DNA from 3 places in the Nocardiopsis deserti genome. Region 1 is predicted to be linked to each of the others. Evidence: riboswitches for the same ligand, from Rfam matches in the RefSeq annotation. Region 1 holds a riboswitch; each other region holds the start of a gene.
What was found. A riboswitch is a leader RNA that binds a small molecule or an ion and turns the genes downstream of it on or off. The one in region 1 is predicted to bind thiamine pyrophosphate.

Region 1 (6,623 bases):
CCGGTCCGAGGTCGTTCTCTGGAGAGATATCGAGGATGGGAAGGCGTCCGATCACTGGCTACACCGTAATTGTCGTGGTTCGGCGTTGCGGAACCGTGCTGTTTTTCGGCAGGCGGAAATAACCGGGAGTTAATCCAGGGTAAGGCGGAGTTCATGAAGTGTCCGGAACAGAAACTGTCCGGATTAAGGCTTCGGTGCCCTCCGCTGTCTATCGTCTGCCCTCTTGTGGTGTTTGGCGGAGTGCCAGGGCCGAATAATTTATGTGATCCTCGTCACACTGGCTGGGTGTACTAAGAGCTGGTATTTGCCGGGTTTCTGCTGAGTAAACCTCTCAAAACGGTCATAAGGCCACACCAGATGCAGGTGCCTCTGTAGTTGTTTTCCGATGTATTCTGCGGAAATGCCGAAAAACTGATCGGTCATGTTGGGCGGTGTGTCGAGGTGGGTAGGGATGATCGAATGCACTCGCGAGTTGTCTGGCCGTATTCCGGACATCCGCGTGTGACCGAATAGTCTCCTAAGGATCTTTTGTCCCGAATCCGGTCACCCGCGATCGGCTCGGCCTTCTCCGCTGCCCCGTCCTCCCCCGCCGTCGGCCGTGTGGTGTGCCTGTTTCGTGGTGATTGACGAATTATGTTCTTTCTGCGGTGCTTTGCTTGGCATTGGGGAAGTTTTTCGCTGACACACCCGTTCACCCGGTCTGCCCTTTGCGTCCGCCCTGAGACCGTGGTCGATGGAGTTGCCTGCCCGCACGTCCCGCGGGCGGGGCGGCACACGGCTGTAGGGGGCGACGTGACGGAGTCCAACCAGCGTTCGCCGCGCGGGCGGCGGCACGAGGCCCCGCGCCGGGGCTGGCGCGGCGTCCTGTCCCGCGCGGGGGCCGCGCTACCGGCCGCGGCGGGCCCGCGTGCCCGGAGGTGGGCCGAGGTCCTGCGCCGGAAGCTGGAGGAACCGCCCCCGGCGGAGGACCGCAGGGAGATGATCCAGCGCCTGGCGGGTACCAGCGCGGTCGCCGGTCTGCTCACGGCGGCGCTGGTCATGCCCTGGGTGGGCGGTCTCGGACTGGTGGCCAAGGACTCCGCCGCGGCCTTCATGGCCCTGCCCAGCGACCTGGCCGTGCCGCGCCCGGCCGAACGCGTGCTGCTGACCGACGTCGACGGCGAGCCGATCGCCGAGGTCGCCGAGCGCGAGCGCGACGTGGTGCCGCTGGACGAGATCAGTCCCTGGGTGCCCGCCGCCCTCATGGCGATCGAGGACGACCGCTTCTACGAGCACGCCGGGCTGGACCTGCGCGGCACGCTGCGCGCCGCGGTCCGCACCGCCCTGGGCAACACCCAGGGCGGGTCCACCATCACCCAGCAGTACGTGAAGAACCTCCTCATGGAACAGGCCGACACCGAGGAGGAGCTGGCGAGCGCCAACGCGCGCACCCTGACCCGCAAGGTGCTGGAACTGCGCTACGCCATCGAGCTGGAGGAGAAGCTCACCAAGGACGAGATCATGGAGGGTTACCTCAACCTCGCCTACTTCGGCCAGAACGCGTACGGCATCGAGGTCGCCGCCGAGCGCTACTTCTCCGTCCCGGCCTCCGAGCTCAACCCCGCGCAGGCCGCCACGATCGTGGCGCTGGTGCGCGCGCCCTCGTACTACGACCCGCTCACCAACCCCGAGGCCGCCACCGAGCGCCGCAACCTGGTGCTGGACCGGATGGTCGCCACCGGATACCTGGAGAGCGCGGAGGCGGAGGAGTACAAGGGCCGGGGCCTGGAGGTGGACGAGACCGCGCGCGGGGGCAGCTGCTTCAGCAGCGAGCAGCCGTTCTTCTGCGACTACGTCATGCGGTGGCTGCGCGGCTCCGACGCGCTCGCCGACACCCAGGAGGAGCGCGACCGGATGCTGGAGCGGGGCGGTATCACCGTGCGCACCACCCTGGACCTGGGCATGCAGGAGTCCGCCGAGCAGGCGATCGAGCGCTACGTCCCCGCGGGCGACTCCCACAAGTTCGCCGCCGAGGTCCTCGTGGAGCCCGGTACCGGCCGGGTGCGGGCGATGGCCCAGAACATGCGCTACGGCTTCGACGACGAGCCGGGCACCACCTCGATCAACCTGTCCGTGGACCACGACGACGGCGGGTCGCTGGGCTACCAGGCGGGGTCGACGTTCAAGCCGTTCACCCTGGCCGCCGCCCTGGACTCCGGGCTCGATTACGGCACCAGCTTCTCCTCGCCCAAGAGCACGACGGTGAGCGGTCTGGAGAACTGCGAGGGCGGGAGGATGGCGCCCTGGTCCGTGGGCAACGCCGGGGAGAGCGACGGGGGCAGGCACAACATGATCAGCGGGACGAAGGGTTCGGTGAACACCTACTTCGCGCAGCTCCAGGAACGCGTCGGCCTGTGCGAGACGGCGAAGATGGCCCGGAGCCTGGGCGTCCACCGCGCGGACGGCGAGGACCTGGAGGTGTGGAGCTCCTTCACCCTGGGCGACCAGGAGGTCTCCCCGCTGACCATGGCCAGCGCCTACGCCGTCTTCGCCTCCCGGGGCACCTACTGCGAACCGGTCCCCGTGACCTCGGTCCTCGTCGAGGGCGAGGACGGCGAGGAGATCGAGGTGGGCACCGAGTGCGAGGAGGGCGCGCTGGACACCGAGGTCGCCGACGGCGTCAACCACCTGCTCCAGCAGACCTTCGACGGCGGCACCGCCAACGGCCTGGAGATCGGACGCCCGGTGGCGGGCAAGACCGGCACCACCGACAGCGCTGCCTACGCGTGGTTCGCGGGCTACACCCCGAACCTGGCCGGGACCGTGGTCGTCGGCGACATCCGGGGCGGGGAGCAGCACACGCTCCAGGGCGTGACCATCGGCGACCGCTACTACGGCATCGTCTACGGAGCCACGCTGCCCGGCCCGATCTGGCAGGCCACCATGCGCGAGGCCGTGGCGGACCTCCCGGAGGAGGAGTTCGCCCCCTCGCCGAAGGTCTACGGCAAGGCCTCGGACAAGCCGTCGGGCGGCGGTGGCGACGATGACACCGGTGGCGACGGCGGTGACGGCGGCGTCGCGGCCGGTGGCGGGGGAACCGGCGGTGACGGCGGCGCCGGGGATGACGGTGGCGCGGCCGGTGGTGGCGCCGGTGGCGGTGGTGAGGGCTCGACCGGCGGAGACGGAGGCGCCGGTGGTGGCGGTGGTGGTGGGGGTTCGACCGGTGGTGGCGGTGGAACTGGTGGTGGCGGCGGTGAGGGTTCGACCGGTGGCGGTGGAGGCGGCGGTGCCGGTGGCGGTGGCGGAGGCGGTGGTGGTGGGGGTTCGACCGGTGGTGGCGGTGGAACCGGCGGTGGCGGCGGTGAGGGCTCGACCGGCGGCGGTACCGGCGGTGGCGGTGGAGACGGTGGGAGCACCGGCGGCGGTGGCGAGGGTGGCGGCGGGTCCCCGGGCGAGGACGGCGGCGCGCCCTGGAGCGGCGGGACTCCACAGCCGCAGGTGCCCGAGGGCGGCGTCGGGCCGTCGGACTGAGCCCTCCATGTGTGTAAACGCGGCCCGGGAACACCCCGGCGTTCCCCCTTGTTCATACTGGAGGAAACCGACAGGGGAGCGCGCGAGCGCTGAGAGTGCGGCACCAGGCCGCAGACCCTTACACACCTGATCTGGGTCATGCCAGCGAAGGAAGTCGTAGGAACCGTCACCGGTGGCGTGTCTCCCGCGCACCGGGGACGTCCCGGCGCACGCGGAACGCGCCCCGGAGCCGCTCTCGGCCGCCCGGCCCCTCGCATCCCCCGGCGAAGGGACACCGCATGAAGAGGAACACCACCACCCCCCAGGGCACCGGCTTCCGGCGCGACGTCCTCGGCCGGCTGCGGAGCTGGCGCACCGTCGACATCGTCGTGGCCGCCGTCATCGGCGTCGCGGTCGGCGTGGTCTTCTGGCTCTGGAACATCGTCTGGTCGGTCACGACCCCCCTGTTCGTCGGCTTCCCGCCCGCGCAGGCCGTCGTCTACGGCATGTGGCTGATCTCCGGCGTGCTGGGCGGCCTGATCATCCGCAAGCCCGGCGCGGCCCTGCTCACCGCCATCGCCGCCGCCTCGGTGTCGGCGCTCCTGGGCACCCAGTGGGGGATCATGGTCGTCCTCGACGGCGCCCTCCAGGGCATCCTGCCCGAGCTGGTCTTCCTCGCCTTCGGCTACCGCCGCTGGGGCATGGGCGTGGCCGTCCTCGCGGCGGCGGCCGCGGGGATCTCCCCGGCCATCCGCGACAACCTCGCCTACAACGTGACCTGGCCGCTGTCCTACCAGGTCGCCTACGGCGTCATCGTGGTGGTCAGCGCCGCCCTCATCGCGGGCGTGGGCGCCCGTCTGCTCACCACCGCCCTGGCCCGCTCCGGGGCCCTGGCCCCCTTCCCGTCCGCGAGGGGCTGACCGTGGCCTTCGCGAACGGGCACCGCGCGGCGGCCGGGGGTCCCGGCGCGCGCGTGGAGTTCTCCGGCTGGGGCTGGCGGCACTCGGGCCGCGGGTCCCACGCGCTGCGCGGCGTGGACCTGGTGATCGAGCCGGGCGAGCGCGTACTGCTGCTGGGTGCCTCCGGCGCGGGCAAGTCCACCCTGCTGCACTCGATGGCCGGCCTGACCGGCGAGGACGGCGCCATCAGCGGCGACCGCGAGGGCACCCTGCTCCTGGACGGCGAGCCCGCCGACCGGAGCCGGGGCTCGGTCGGCATGGTCAGCCAGGACCCCGAGACGCAGCTGGTGATGGCGCGCGCGGGCGACGACGTCGCCTTCGGCCCGGAGAACCTGGGCGTGGCCCCCGAACTCATCTGGCCCCGGGTCCACGAGGCGCTGGAGGCCGTCGGCTTCCCGTACGGACCGCGCCACCCCACCGGCGCTCTTTCGGGCGGCGAGAAGCAGCGCCTGGTGATCGCCGGGGCCCTGGCGATGCGTCCCCGCCTGCTGCTGCTGGACGAGCCCACCGCCAACCTCGACCCGGCCGGTGCCGCGCTGGTGCGCGGCGTGCTGGCCCGCCTGCTGGCCGAGACCGAGGCGACTCTGGTGCTGGTCGAGCACCGGGTGGCCGACGTCGTGGACCTGGTGGACCGGGTCGTGGTCGTGGCGCCAGGCGGAGGCGTCGTCGCCGACGGCTCCCCGGGGACCGTGTTCGCCGAGCACGGGCGCTCGCTGGCCGCGCAGGGCGTGTGGGTGCCCGGGCACGAGCCCGCGCCCGTCCTGGCGCCCGCGCCGGGCGGGGAGCCCCTGCTGGAGGCCGTGGGCGTCGCGGCGCGCACCCCGCTCCAGCTCGGCGTGCGCGCCGCGCCCCGGCGCACGGTGCTCGAAGGGGTGGACGCCGCCGTCCGAGCCGGGACCGCGACCGCCCTGACCGGCCCCAACGGTGCGGGCAAGTCCACGCTGCTGACCATGCTCGCCGGACTGTCCAAGCCCCACCGGGGGGCGGTGCTGCCGCGCGGGCCGCTGGCCGGGGCCGACCCGCGCCCGCTCGTGCGCTGGCCCGCCCGCAGGCTGGCCCGGCACGTGGGCACGGTCTTCCAACACGCCGAGGACCAGTTCGTCACCGCCACCGTGCGCGACGAGCTGCGCTTCGCCCCGCTGCGCGCCGGAACGGGCGAGGCCGAGACCGAGGCCTGGGTGGGAGAGCTGATGGAGCGGCTGCGCCTGTCCGCGCTGGCCGACGTGCACCCCTACACGCTCTCGGGCGGGGAGAAGCGGCGGCTGTCGGTGGCCACGGCGCTCAGCTCCGGCCCCGCGCACGCGCCCGACGCGCTCGTCCTCGACGAGCCCACCTTCGGCCAGGACACCCGCACCTGGACCGAACTCGTGGAACTGCTCGCCACCCTGCGGTCCGCGGGCCGGGCGGTGGTCATGGCCACCCACGACGACCTGCTGCTGCGCCACCTGGCCGACGCTCGGGTGCGCGTGGCCGGGGGCCGCGCCGTGTACGAGGCCGCCGCACCGGACGCGGATGCCGGGGCGGGCCCGCCCGGCCCGCCCGTGAACGCGGGGCACGCGGCGGCGGAAAGGGGGAGCCGTGGCTGACCGGAGGTTCCCGGACACACCCGTGGACGGAGACCGCGCACCGGGTGAGGGCCGTATGCCGGATGGGATCCGGGAGGCGGACGAGGTCCGTCGCGCACCGGATGAAGTCCGTGTACCGGGCGGGGCACGAGAGCAGGGCGGGACCCGTGTACCGGGCGGGGACGCGCTCACCCTGGAGGCGCCCGAGGACGGCGGGGCGCGCTTCTGGCTGGTCGGGCTCAACCCGGCGGCCAAACTGCTCGCCGCCCTGCTGCTGGGCGTCGGCCTGGTCCCGGCCGTGGACGCCGTCACCGGCGGCGTGGTGCTGGCGGGCGTCCTGCTGCTCCTGCCGTTCAGCGGGATCGACCGGCGCACCCTGCTCGTCCTGGGCGGTCCCTTCCTGCTCATGGGGCTCTCCAACGGACTGGTCAACTACCTGTACGGGGAGCACGGCGCGGAGGGCGCGCTGGGCGCCGCGGTGCGCCTGCTGGCCATCGCCCTGCCCGGTCTGCTCGCGGCCGTGAGCAGCGACCCCACGGAGACCGCCGACGGCCTGGTGCAGCGGCTGCGGGTGCCCGAGCGCCCCGCCATGGGCGTGCTGGCGGCGCTG
Region 2 (6,623 bases), on a different contig from region 1:
GGTTTGGGGGCGGGGGAACCGCGCCCGAAGACCAGGCGTGGGCAGTTCGAGCGGTCGGTGACCGTGCCCGTGTGCCCGTGTGTCCGCCGGGTGACCCCCCGGTGGATATGATTGCTGAATGTAGCCAATATATTGCTCTAAGGAGTCATGCGGTGACCCTCGTGGAATGGGCCGAAGCAGTCCGAAGCGAACTGGGCCTGACCGGTACCGAACCGCTCCGTAAGGAGGACGTCGACCGGGTGCTCGACCTCGCCCGGGACGCCGCCCACTCCGTGGCCCGGCCCGCCGCGCCCCTCACCACCTACCTCCTGGGCATGGCGGTGGGGCAGGGCGCGGACCCCGACGAGGCCGCGGCGGCCCTCAGCAGACTCGCCCTGGCCCAGGCCGACGAGGAGGACCGCACCTAGGTTCCCGCCGCGGTCGTACCGGTTGGGGCCTTCTCGTCCGTACCGGTCGCGTCCGCTCGGGACACGGCGCCCCGGAGCCCGCCGCGGTCGTACCGGCCCATCGCGGTCGCACCTGCCCGCCGTCCGCGCGGCCGCACCGGACCGCGTTCCGTGCCGGGCTGTGTTCCGCGTGGGCCGCACCGGCTTCACCTGCGCCGACTGGTGTGCCGCCGTCCGGGCGAAGCCCCCTTCCCGGCCCTCGTCGGGCGCGCGGGTCCTGCCGGAGAACACCGTCCGTACCCGGGCGGTACGCGGAAGAGGAACCGGAAGTTCCCGAAGAAACCGGCATGTGGAACACGTGTGATGTGTTTGTTACGCGTCGATGCAATTCTTTGCCGATATCGCGGGCCTCCACCAGTGCCGAAGCGATCGCGAGGGCGTCGGATCCCCCGTACTCCGGTACCGGCGACCCCCCGTCCCCACCACTCACCGATAGGGAGATCCCCTGTGGACCAGCTCCTCGAAATGGCTGGCATCGTCAGCAGCATCATCTGGGGGCCCTTCGTCCTCATTCCGCTGCTGTTCGGTGTCGGCCTGTTCCTCACGATCCGTCTCCGCCTGCTCCAGCTCCTCCGGCTGCCGCACGCGCTGTGGCTCGCCGTCGTCCGGCGCAAGGAGGACGACTCCGTCGAGGGCGACATCTCCCACTACCAGGCGCTGAGCACGGCCCTGGCCGCCACCGTCGGCGTCGGCAACATCGCCGGTGCCGCGCTCGCCATCGGCGTCGGCGGCCCCGGTGCGCTGTTCTGGATGTGGGTCGTCGGCTTCCTCGGCATGGCCACCAAGTACAGCGAGGCCCTCCTGGGCGTGAAGTTCCGCCGCACCGACAGCAAGGGTGAGCAGAGCGGCGGTCCGATGTACTACCTCAAGTACGGGATCCGCGGCGGCCTGGGCACCACCCTGGGGGTGGCCTTCGCGGTCTTCGGCGCCATCGCCGCCTTCGGTATCGGCAACGGCACCCAGGCCAACGCCGTCGCGCAGCAGATCACCAGCGTCACGCCGCTGGACACGTGGGTGGTGGGCCTGGCGCTCGTGGTCCTCGCGGGCGCCGTCATCCTCGGCGGCATCAAGAGCATCGGCCGCGTCGCCTCCGCCCTCGTGCCGATCATGATCATTTGCTACGTGGGCGTCTGCCTGGTCATCCTGGCCGCCAACTGGGCCGCGATCCTCCCCGCGCTCCAGCTCGTGGTGACCGACGCCTTCACCGGTACCGCGGCCACGGGCGGCTTCGCCGGGGCGGGCATCATGATGGCCATCCGGCAGGGCTTCGCCCGCGGCATCTTCTCCAACGAGTCGGGCCTGGGCACCGGGGCCATCGCCGCCGCCTCGGCCAAGACCAAAGAGCCGGTCCGCCAGGCCATGGTCTCGATGACGCAGACCTTCATCGACACCATCATCGTGGTCACCATGACCTGCCTGGTCATCATCACCACCGGCGTCTGGACCGAAGGCGGCGATGACGGCTCGCTGATGACCAGCAACGCGGTCTCCGAGGGCCTGGGGTCGATCAGCCCCGCGCTCGCCCCGGCCGGTGCCGTCATCGTGGCCGTCGCGGTGGCCGTGTTCGCCTTCACCACCCTGCTCGGGTGGGCCTACTACGGCGAGCGCTGCATGGTGTTCCTGGGCGGCCGCCGCCTGGTCCTGCCCTACCGCCTGGTGTTCATCGCCGTCATCTACGTGGGCGCGGTCGCCAGCCTGGACTCTGTCTGGCTGTTCAGCGACATCGCCAACGGCCTGATGGCCCTGCCCAACCTCATCGGGCTCCTGCTGCTGTCCCCGGTCATCGCGGCGGAGACGCGCAAGTTCTTCGCCCACCCCGACTGGAGGGACCCGGACAAGGTCATGCAGGACGTGACCAAGTAGCAGCTCCGCCTCCGCAGGAGGACGGGACGAGGAGGGGGACCGGCACGGAGCCGGTCCCCCTCGGCGTCGGGGTCCGCTTCCGGACCTCCCGGGTCGGGTCCCGCCCCCGGACCTTCCGGTGGCGGCCCCCACAGCCCCGGCGGGCTCGGGATGCTCCACCGCGTGCGCCCGACGTGCGCCGACGGCACGGGCTGGGCATCGGGCCGCGGGTGTGGGGCCCGGGGGACGCCGCGCCGCCTACCACCAGGCGTGGAAGTGGTGCACCGGGCCCTGTCCGCCGCCCGCGTCGATCTCGTCGGCGCGCCGGATGGCCTCGGTCAGGTAGTCCTTGGCGTCGCCCACCGCGGCGGCCACGTCCGGCCGCTGCGGCAGCAGGGCCGCGATCGAGGAGGACAGCGTGCAACCGGTGCCGTGCGTGTTGCGGGTGGCGACCCTCGGGGCGCGGAACTCGACCGGGTCGGCGTCCCGGGCGACCAGGACGTCGACGCTCTCCCCGCCGATCAGGTGGCCGCCCTTGAGCAGGACCCGGCGCGGGCCGAGCTCCAGCAGCCGCCAGGCCTGGGCGCGCATCGACGCCAGGTCGGTCGCCTCGGGCTCCTCCAGCAGGTCGGCGGCCTCGGGCAGGTTCGGGGTGACCAGGTCCGCGCGGGGCAGGAGCTTGGTGCGCAGCGCGTCGACGGCCGAGGCCTCCAGCAGCCGGTCCCCGCTCTTGGCGACCATCACCGGGTCCACCACCACGTTCGGCAGCGCGTGGCGGTCGATCGCCTCGGCCACGGCCTCGGTGACCTCCGAGGTGCCCAGCATGCCCACCTTGACCGCGTGCACGGCGGCGTCGGCGAAGAGGGTGTCCATCTGGTGGGCGACGAACCGTGCCGGGACCGGGTGGACCCCGGTGACGCCGCGCGTGGACTGGGCGGTGAGCGCGGTGACCACGGTCATCCCGAAGGTCCCGTGCGCGGAGAAGGCCTTGAGGTCGGCCTGGACGCCCGCGCCCCCGCTGGGGTCGCTGCCGGCGATGGACACGATGTTGTACGCGCTCATGGCGTTCCTTCGCTAGTGCTAACTAGGGCAGGTTCGACGGGTGTGCTCTCAGCCGGGAACGCGTCCCGGCACCCCGCGCCTCCGGGGCCGCGTCGGCGGCCCCGGCCGGTGTGTGCTTGTCGGTGCGTTCCGGGCAGGATACCCACAGAACGCCGAAGGGGTCCGCCCGGGGACGCGGGCGGACCCCTGGAGGGGTTCACGGGGGACGGTGCCCCGGGGAGAGGAGCCTCAGGCGGAGGTGCCCTCGGTCCGGCGGGCCTTGGTCCGCTTGTAGACGCGGGCCAGGATGAACCACAGCACCAGCAGGCCGATGATCACGACCACGACGTTGCTGATCACGCCGCTCCACTGGGCCAGGACGGGCTCGATGGCCGGGCCGAAGACGTAGCCGAGGCCGATCCAGATCGTGTTCCACACCGCGGAGCCGATGACCGTGTACAGCGAGAACTTGAACAGGGGCATCCGCTCGATCCCGGCGGGCACCGAGATGAAGCTGCGGACCAGGGGCACGCACCGGCCCAGCAGGACGGCGAGGCCGCCGAAGCGGGTGAAGAAGCGCTCGGCCTTGTAGAAGTCCTCGATCTCCAGCAGCGGGGTCTTCTCGACCAGCCAGGCCGTGCGGTCGCGGCCCAGGAGCGCGCCGACCGCGTAGAAGCCCCACGCGCCGACCAGGCAGCCGATCGTCGCCCACAGGATGGCGAGCCACACGTTCATGTGCCCGGCGTAGGCGAGGAACCCGGCGCCGGGCAGGACCGCCTCACTGGGCATCGGGGGGAAGAAGGTCTCGATGAACAGCGCCACGCCGACACCGGGTTCGCCCAGGGTCGTCATCAGGCCCAGGACCCACCCGATGAATCCCTCGTACTCGTGGGCGACGTCGACGTCCGTCGTCGAGGCCGCGGTCATCAGCAGATTCGTTGTCATGCGGTTGTCGTTCCCGTTCTCAGACGTGGGTGGGAACCCGGCCGTGCTCGGACTCCTCCATCCGGCGGCGCTTACGGCTCTCCCAGACGATGGCCGCCGCCACGATCGCGAAGCCGACCACCATGAGGGCCACCGTCACGGGGACGTCGGTGGGGGGCAGGACGGTGCGGTCCTCGTCCTGCCACGGCCACAGGGCGCGCAGCGAACCGGCCATGAGGCCGGTGAGGACCACCAGGGTCATGTGGTGGAAGTTCTCCAACAGGTACTGGAGCAGCTTCACGAACAGTGACAGGCCCGTGAGCATGCCGAGGGCGAACACCGAGAGGTAGGCGACGTCCATGTCCCCGACCGCGCTGATCGTGGGCTCGTACAGGCCCAGCGTGAGCAGGATGAAGGATCCGGACAGCCCGGGAAGGACCAGGGCGCAGACGGCCACCGCCGCGGCGAGGAAGACGACCACCGGGTGGGTGGGCAGGTTGGCGCCGGGCAGGCCGGTGAGGAAGAACGCGCCCGCGGCGAAGACCAGGGCGACGAGGTAGTGCCAGGCCCGCCACTTCTGGCCCGCACCGGTGTAGGGGATCCACAGGCAGGCCAGGACCAGGCCGAAGAACAGCGCGTACGCGTACTGGGTGTGGGCCTCGACCAGCGGTGCGAGGAGCACGGCCGCCATACCGAGGAAGGCCACCATGCCGACGAGCGCGGGGATCAGCACGCTCCAGTCCACCTGGCGGAACTGCTCCTGGGCGCGTTCCCTTCCGCGCCCGCGCGGGACGTCGGTGACGTAGCGCCTGACGCCGCTGACCATGTGGCCGGCGCCGCCGATGAGCTTGTCGTACAGGCCGACGATGAGGGCGACCGTGCCGCCGCTGATACCGGGAAGGGCCTCCGAGGCGCCCACGGCGCCGCCGCGCACCGCGTTGAAGATGTAGCTGCCTACTGAGTTGGGCATCTGGGTTCTTGGGCGTGCTCCGGGCGGAACCCGGGGAAGCGCGCCGTCCTCCGTCCTAGTGGTGTCACCGCATGCGCACCATGTGCACGGGTGGGAGGTGGGTCAAAGGTGGTCAACGCGTTCCACGGCCCCGAACGGTGCGCGGTGGAAACCGGTCGCGCCCCCGGCCGGAAGTGTGCGACCCGGTCGGAGCGGGGGAGAGGAAACCGTGGGGCCTGGAACCAGGCGACGCCAGTCTAGCGGTGGCGGAGCGGGTGGAGAGCGGTCGGAAACATGCGCAACCCCTGTTTCGGCTGAGTAAGTCCGTATTGACCCTGTGCCCGAAATGAAGGGTCCCGTATCGCCCCGGTGCGGAGTTCCGCAGTGGGGGACCGAGGAACCGGGGAGCCCGGCCGTGGGGCCTGCGCTGGCCATGGTCCCGGACCCGCTCCGGAGCCGGGGAGACCGGGCACGGGATCCGTCTCGGGCACGGCCCCGCCCTGGAAGCTGTGCCGGGGCCCGGGTCGGCACTCAGGGGAGGGTCGGGACGGCCGGAGCGGACGCCCCGGTCCCGGTGACCGACGCCGCCCACCGGTAGTCCTGCTTGCCGACCGCCGTACGACGCACCCGGTCCACGAAGTGCACGGTCCGCGGAACCTTGAACCCCGCCAGCCGCACACGGCAGTACGCGCGCAGCTCGGCCTCCTCCAGGCGGGCGCCCGCGGCCAGCGAGACCAGGGCGGTCACCCGCTGCCCGAGGTACTCGTCGGGCGAGGGCACCACGATGGCGTCCTCCACCGAGGGGTGCGCCTTGAGCGCGGCCTCCACCTCCTCGGGGTAGACCTTCTCCCCGGCGGTGTTGATCACCGCGCTCCCGCGTCCCAGCAGCGCGATCGAGCCGTCCGCGTCCCACGTCCCGAAGTCGCCCGACAGCGCCCAGCGGCGCCCCTCGGCGTCGGTGGGGAAGGTGCGCGCGGTCGCCAGGGGGTCGTTGTAGTAGCCCAGCGGGATCCGTCCGGTGCGCGCGATCCGCCCCACCTCGCGTGACCCCGGGGGCAGCGGGCGCAGGGACGCGTCCAGCACCGCGATGCTGCCGCCCATGGTGAAGCTGCGGCTGCCGGAGGGGCCGCCCCGGGCCGGGGCCTCCGGCGGGCCGGCCGGTTCGGCGCCGGTCGCCGAGCCGCACACGCCCGTCTCCGAACCCCCGTAGGCGTCGGAGAGGGACACGTCCTCGCGCCAGGCGTGCCACAGCGCGCGCACCGCCGGGGTGAGCGGGGTGCCGCCGGAGCGGATCGAGGCCAGGTCCGGGCACAGCCCCGGTTCGGTGAGCAGGTGGCGGGCCAGCGGGCGGGCCATGGCGTCGCCCACCAGTTGGAGCACGTGCACGCCCTCCCGGTGCGCCGTCTCCAGCACCCGGTCCG
Region 3 (6,623 bases), on a different contig from region 1:
GGACAGGTACACGGTGACCACGTCGTCGGGGGACAGACGGGCGCCCACCTCGGGGTCGGTCTCGCCGACCGTGCCCGGTTCGGCGTCGCTGTAGACGGCCTCGGCGGACAGGTCGTAGCGCAGGCCCTCGTCGCGGATCATCTGGCTCGCGGCCTCGGGGTCGCGACCCACCACGTCCGGGACGTTCTCGTACTGGCCGACGAGGAACCACCAGCCCGCGCCGAGCAGGACGATCGCCAGGACCGCCGCGCCGATCCCGATCAGCAGGTTGCGTCGGCGCCGGTCGTCGGGACCGTCCCGGTAGTCGTCGTACCCGTCGTCGTCGCCGTCGTAGCCGTCCTTGTCGCGGTCGTACCCGTCGTAGCGGCCGCCGTCCAGGCCGGCGGAGGCCATGTCCACGACCATGGTCGCGTTCTCGGTGCCCGGACCGGCGCCCCCGGCGATGAGCTGGGGCGCGGTCACCGAGGCCGTGGCCGCCGCGGCCGGGGCGACGGGCGTCAGCGGGGCCTGGTCCGCGGCGGAGGCGGCGGGGGTCTCGGGCAGGCTGTTGAGCACCGCCAGGACCTTGGCCAGGTACTGGCCAGCGTTGCTGGGACGGTACCTGGGGTCGCGCTCGGTGGCCTTGGTGACCAGCGCGTCGACCTCCGCGGGCAGGCCGGGCAGGAAGTGCGAGGGACGCGGGACGTCCTCGTTGACGTGCTGGTAGGCGATCGCGATGGGCGTCTCGCCGGTGTGCGGCTGACTTCCGGTGAGCAGCTCGTAGAACATGATGCCCGCCGCGTACACGTCGCTGCGGGCGTCGGCGACGCCCTTCTCGATCTGCTCGGGGGCCAGGTAGGCGGCGGTGCCCATGAGGGTGCCCGTGCGGGTCAGCCCCTGGTTGGACTGCTCCACGGCGCGCGCCAGGCCGAAGTCGGCGACCTTGACCCGGCCGTCCTCGGTGATGAGGACGTTCTCGGGTTTGACGTCGCGGTGCACCATGCCCGCCTGGTGGGCGGCGCCGAGCGCGGCCAGCACCGGGGCCATGGCGTTCAGGGCGTCGCGGGCGCCGAGCCTGCCCCGGGACTTGAGCAGGTCGCGCAGGGTGCGTCCGGGCACGTACTCCATGGCCAGGAAGACGTGCCCCTGGTCCTCGCCCTGGTCGAAGACCTGCACGACGTTGGGGTGGGAGAGCTTGGCGACGGAGTGCGCCTCGTTGATGAAGCGCTGCACGAAGGTCGGGTCCTGGGCCAGCGAAGGGTGCATCACCTTCAGGGCCAGCCGTCGGTCCAACCTCAGGTCGTGGGCGACGTAGACGGTCGCCATCCCGCCTCCGGCGATCCTGGACTCCACGAAGTAACGTCGGTCCAGGGTGGCGCCTACGAGCGGGTCGGAAGTCGTCATGTCCACGGCGGAGTAGTGTCCTTGCTGCGGGGAGCGCGGGCTGTCGCGGCCGGTGGCGCGTACCCGACACCGGGTGTCGAACCGACACGATAGCGGAAGCCCACGCCAGGTCTGCCCCGCGGTTCGCGGTCGCGCCGTCCCGTTCCAGTGTCGGTGGGGCCCGTGGGGCCCCGGGGAGGCCTGCTCGGCCTCCCGGGGGGTGGGTCCGGTCCCCGGCCGGGGCTTTCCCGGTCCGGGTGGTGTGTGCTTCACCGGTCGGTGGGTCGTCCCGTTCCCGGTGAGGCCCGCTCTGTTAGCGGTGGGACGCTCGCGCCTGGGTTGTCGTGGTGTGTGGGGTGTTCCCTTCCGGGCCGCACACTCGTTCCACGGTAGAGGACGGCACCAAACGCCCCAGGTGGGACGCACCGGCCCGCGGGGATCCGGGAGCGGGACACGGGGTCGAGGTGGCCTAATTCACGGACGGCGAGGAGGCCTGGGCGTGGCGCCGCACCGGGATGCGCCCCGCCAGGCGGGCGCCGCGGCCCGCGCGGACGGCGTCGCGCATCGCGGCGGCCATGCGCACCGGGTCCTGGGCGCGGGTCACGGCCGTGGCCAGCAGGACCGCGTCGCAGCCCAGTTCCATGGCCAGGGCGGCGTCGCTGGCGGTGCCGATCCCCGCGTCCACGATGACCGGCACGCCGGCCCGCTCGACGATCAGCTCCAGGTTGTGCGGGTTGCGGATGCCCAGCCCCGAGCCGATCGGGGCGGCCAGCGGCATCACCGCGGCGCAGCCCACCTGCTCCAGCCGCCGGGCCAGCACGGGGTCGTCGTTGGTGTAGGGCAGCACGGTGAAGCCCTCGTCCACCAGCTGTTCGGCGGCGTCCAGCAGCTCGACGGGGTCGGGCAGCAGCGTGTGCTCGTCCGCCACCACCTCCAGCTTCACCCAGTCGGTGTCCAGCGCCTCGCGGCCCAGGCGGGCGGTGCGCACCGCGTCGACGGCGGTGAAGCACCCGGCGGTGTTGGGCAGCGCCCGGATCCTGTTGCGGGTCAGGACGTCCCACACCGACCCCTGGGTGCCGGGGGAGACCCGGCGCATCGCCACGGTGGTCAGCTCGGTGCCGGAGGCGATCAGGGCCTCCTCCAGGACCTCCAGGGAGGGGGCCCCTCCGGTTCCGGTGATCAGTCGGGACCCGAAGGAGGTTCCCGCGATCACGAGGTCGTCGTTCAAGTTCAGCCTCCCTGTACTGCGGTGAGGACGTCCACGCGGTCGCCCTGGTTGAGCGGGCTCGCGGCCCACGCGGCCCGGCGCACCACCTCGTCGTTGACGGCCACGGCGATACCGCCGGGGACCTCGGTGCCGGTCAGGTCGCGTACGACCGCTTCCACGGTCGTGTCGTCGGTGAACTCGCGGCGGTCGCCGTTGATGATCAGTTCCACTGCTACTACCTACTTGCGCGTCGTGCCGTGAAGCGGCGGGCGTACTCCGGCAGGTCTCCGTCGGTCAGGGCGCGGGCCATGGCCTCACCGGTCACCGGGGCCAGCAGCACCCCGTGCCGGAAGTGCCCGGCGGCCAGGTGCAGTCCCGGAACCCGGGTGGGTCCCAGGAGGGGTTCGTTGTCGGGGGAGCCGGGGCGCAGCCCGACGCAGGTCTCGGTGACCTCCAGCTCGCTCACCCCGGGGACGAGTTCGCGCGCGTCCCGCAGCACCTGCCAGAGCCCCCCGACGGTGAGGGAGGTGTCGTGGCCCAGCTCCTCCTGGGTGGCACCGATGACGACCTCGCCGTCGGCGCGCGGAACCAGGTAGGTCGGAAAGCCCCGGACCAGGCCGCGGACGGTCCGGCTGACGAGCGGCGGCCCGCCGTCGGGCACCCGGGCGCGCAGCAGCTGTCCCTTGACCGGGCGCAGCGGCGGGACCACGGGCTCGGGGACCCCGACGGCGTTGCCCCAGCAGCCCGCGGCCAGCACCACCTGGTGCGCGGGCAGGGTCTCCCGGGCCGTGGCGCCCGAGGCCGGGGTCTCCCCGGCCAGGAGCACGCCCAGCCGGGCGCCTCCGGGACCGGGGGAGAGGACCTCCTGGACCCGCCCGCGGACCTCGGTGACGCCCGCGCGCTCGCCCGCCGCCGTCAGGGCGCGCAGCAGCCGCCGCGGGTCCACGGAGTGGTCGTCGGGCGCCAGGACGCCGCCGCGCACGGACGGGGCGAGCATGGGCTCCAGACGGCGGCACTCGCGGCCGGTGAGGCGCTCGGCGGCGATGCCCAGCCGCTGCTGGAGCGCGTGCAGTTCGGTGAGGACGGCGAGGTCGTCGCGGTCGAAGGCGACCAGGAGCGTGCCGGTGGCGCGGTGGCCCACGTCCAGGCCGCTGGCCTCCTCCAGTTCGGCGACGAAGTCCGCGTACATGCGGGCCGAGCGGAGGCCCAGCTCCATGAGGGGCTCCTCACCGAACACCGCCTCGGTGGCGGGTGTCAGCATGCCCGCCGCCACGGTGGAGGCGGCGCGGGTCGGGTCGGACTCGACCAGGGTGACGCGCAGTCCGCGTTGGGCGGCGCGCCAGGCGGTGACCCGCCCGACGAGGCCGCCGCCGACCACGACGACGCGGTCGCGGTGGGAATCGTTGGAGGTGCGCACGGCTGTGGCTTCCACTCCCTTCGCCGGCATGATCCGGATCAGGTTCGTGCGGTCGGAGGCTCACAGCCTCCCTCTCAGCCGGGTCCCACCCGGCTCCCGCGGGATGTAGGGGTCTGTCCCCATTCTAGGACCCGTCCCCGACGCGCCCCCTGCCGGGGGGAAGGAGGTGCGCGGATGTGGCAGATTGGTGGTGTGACACAACGCGACATCGACACGCTCATCGGCGACTGGCTGACCCTCAAGGAGGCGGCTGCGCCGCTGGGCGTGAGCCCGAACCGGATCAAGACGCTGATCCGCGAGAACCGCATGATGGGTGTGGTCCGCGACGGCGAACTGTCCATCCCCGCCGCCTTCATCGACGGTGACGACCTGGTGAAGGGCCTGCCGGGAACACTGCTGCTGCTCACCGACGCGGGCTTCTCCTCCGAGGAGGCCCTGCGCTGGCTGTTCACCCCCGACGACTCCCTGCCGGGCACGCCGATCCAGGCCATGCGCGAGAACCGGGGCACCGAGGTGCGCCGCCGGGCCCAGAGCATGGCCTTCTAGTCCGCGGGCTCCGGTCCGCGACCTCGCGGATCCGGTCGGGGGCCGGGTGGGAACGGGGGGAGGGGCGCGCCGCCGCGTCCCTCCCCCTTGGGCCCGAACGCGCCAGGGCCTAGGGTGGACTGTGTGAGGACCAGCCACGGAACCAGCCTGCGCAAGCGCCTGGACGCATCGCTTCTGTACCTGTGCACCGACGCCCGGACCGGTCGGGGCGATCTCGCCGAGTTCGCCGACGCCGCCCTGGCCGGGGGAGTGGACATCATCCAGCTCCGGGACAAGGGCCTGGAGGCGCGCGAGGAGATCGCGGCCCTGGAGGTGATGAAGGAGGCGTGCGAGCGGTACGGCGCCCTGCTCGCGGTCAACGACCGCGCCGACATCGCCCGCGCCGTGCGCGCCGACGTCCTCCACCTGGGCCAGCGCGACCTGCCCGTGCCCATGGCCCGAGACATCATCGGCGCGGACCCCGTGATCGGCCGCTCCAACAACGACGTCGCCGCCGCGGCAGCCTCCGCCGAGGAGCCGGGCAGCGACTACTTCTGCGTCGGCCCGACCTGGGCGACCCCCACCAAGCCGGGCCGCCCGGCCGCCGGGCTGGAGCTGGTGGAGGAGGCGGCCTCGCTGGGCACCGACCGCCCCTGGTTCGCCATCGGCGGGATCGACGCCGACAACATCGACCGCGTGCTGGACGCCGGGGCCCGCCGGGTCGTGGTCGTGCGCGCGATCACGGAGGCGGAGGACCCCCGGGCCGCCGCCGCCGCTCTGCGCCAGCGCCTGGCGGCCCGCGCCGGGGACTGACGGGCGGCCGGCACCGGAGGCCCGTCGGAGCCGCTCCGCCGGGGCCCGGCCGCCCAGCGCCGCGCGGCCTTAGGGAAGCAGCAGGACCTTGCCGAGCACCGTGCGCCCCTCCAGCGCGGCGTGCGCCTCGGCGGCCCGCTCCAACGGCAGGGTCAGCCCCACGTGCGGGGTGATCCTGCCCATGCGGGCCATCTCCAGCGCCATCCGCAGGGCGTCCTGCCGGTCGCCGTCGGCCGCCTTGAGGTCGAACAGGCCCAGGACCTCGATCCCGCGGCGCCCGGCCTCCTCCGCGTCCACCTCGGTGAAGCTCCCGCCCGCGGAACCGTAGCCGACGAACCGGCCGCCGTCGGCCAGGGTCTCGAAGGCCGCCGCGCCCAGCGCGCCCCCGGCGCCGTCCAGGACCACGTCGACCCCGGCGCCACCGGTCAGCGCGCGCACCCGCTCCGGCCAGCCCGGCTCGGAGTAGTCCACGGTCTCCTGCGCGCCCAGTTCGCGGACCAGGGCCAGCTTGGCCCCGCCCCTGGCCGCGCCGATGACCCGGGCCCCGGCCGTGCGGGCCAGTTGGACGGCCAGGGTGCCCGCCCCTCCGGCGGCCGCGGCGACCAGGACCGTGGTGCTGGGGCCGAAGCCCGCCGCCCGCTCCAGCGCCAGCGCGGTCGGCCCGTCGTGCAGCAGGGCCAGTGCCGCGCGGGGGTCCACCTCATCGGGAACCCTGACCAGAGCCGACTCCGGGACCACGGCCCGCTCGGCGTAACCGTCCACGGGCAGGGTGGGCCCTTCCGGCGTCGCGTCCGTGTGCCCGGTGTCGGCGACCACCGTGGCCCCCTCCCAGCCCGGGTCCACGCCCTGACCGATCCGGACCACCCGCCCGGCCACGCCCGCGCCGGGGACGTAGGGGGGAGTCACGGGGAAGTAGTCCAGCCCCCAACCGCCGCGGACCAGGGTGTCCAGGTACATCACGTTCGCCGCGGCGACCTCCACCAGTGCCTGACCCGGTCCCACCCAGGGCTCGGGCACATCCCGGACCACCAGGACCTCCGGGCCGCCGAACCCCTCGACCTGTACCGCTCGCATGTCGTTCTCCCTCGGTGCGCACTGCCTGTCTCCAACACCGCCCAGCCTCTTACCTCAACATTTATTGAGGTCAAGGATCGGGTGGAGATGAGACCCGCGGCACAGGGAGGCCGCCGCGCGCGGGGCGCGGCGGAGGGGAGGGGACGCGGTCAGACCGCGACGTGCGACAGGGCGCTGGGATGGCGCCGCAGGAAGCCCTCGATGGACTGGGCGGGATGGCCGGTC

Region 2: another riboswitch for thiamine pyrophosphate. It lies ahead of thiD (bifunctional hydroxymethylpyrimidine kinase/phosphomethylpyrimidine kinase); the one in region 1 lies ahead of FYW99_RS16150 (ECF transporter S component).
Region 3: another riboswitch for thiamine pyrophosphate. It lies ahead of thiO (glycine oxidase ThiO); the one in region 1 lies ahead of FYW99_RS16150 (ECF transporter S component).

Annotation. Positions count from the first base shown of each region.
Region 1 covers NZ_VWVS01000012.1:242,330-248,952, forward strand. The annotation lists gene FYW99_RS16140 (alpha-1,4-glucan--maltose-1-phosphate maltosyltransferase) at 1-55, opposite strand, end outside; gene FYW99_RS16145 (transglycosylase domain-containing protein) at 793-3,510, shown strand; TPP riboswitch at 3,573-3,680, shown strand; gene FYW99_RS16150 (ECF transporter S component) at 3,789-4,409, shown strand; gene FYW99_RS16155 (ABC transporter ATP-binding protein) at 4,412-6,034, shown strand; gene FYW99_RS16160 (energy-coupling factor transporter transmembrane component T family protein) at 6,090-6,623, shown strand, end outside.
Region 2 covers NZ_ML703348.1:231,218-237,840, reverse strand. The annotation lists gene FYW99_RS03860 (DUF6457 domain-containing protein) at 153-407, shown strand; gene FYW99_RS03855 (alanine/glycine:cation symporter family protein) at 894-2,309, shown strand; gene thiD (bifunctional hydroxymethylpyrimidine kinase/phosphomethylpyrimidine kinase) at 2,547-3,350, opposite strand; TPP riboswitch at 3,338-3,436, opposite strand; gene FYW99_RS03845 (DedA family protein) at 3,579-4,274, opposite strand; gene FYW99_RS03840 (DUF368 domain-containing protein) at 4,294-5,223, opposite strand; gene FYW99_RS03835 (acyl-CoA synthetase) at 5,734-6,623, opposite strand, start outside.
Region 3 covers NZ_VWVS01000022.1:80,314-86,936, reverse strand. The annotation lists gene pknB (Stk1 family PASTA domain-containing Ser/Thr kinase) at 1-1,389, opposite strand, end outside; gene FYW99_RS26730 (thiazole synthase) at 1,832-2,590, opposite strand; gene thiS (sulfur carrier protein ThiS) at 2,593-2,799, opposite strand; gene thiO (glycine oxidase ThiO) at 2,805-4,016, opposite strand; TPP riboswitch at 3,985-4,096, opposite strand; gene FYW99_RS26715 (Rv2175c family DNA-binding protein) at 4,179-4,532, shown strand; gene thiE (thiamine phosphate synthase) at 4,656-5,324, shown strand; gene FYW99_RS26705 (zinc-binding dehydrogenase) at 5,394-6,398, opposite strand; gene FYW99_RS26700 (SDR family oxidoreductase) at 6,548-6,623, opposite strand, start outside.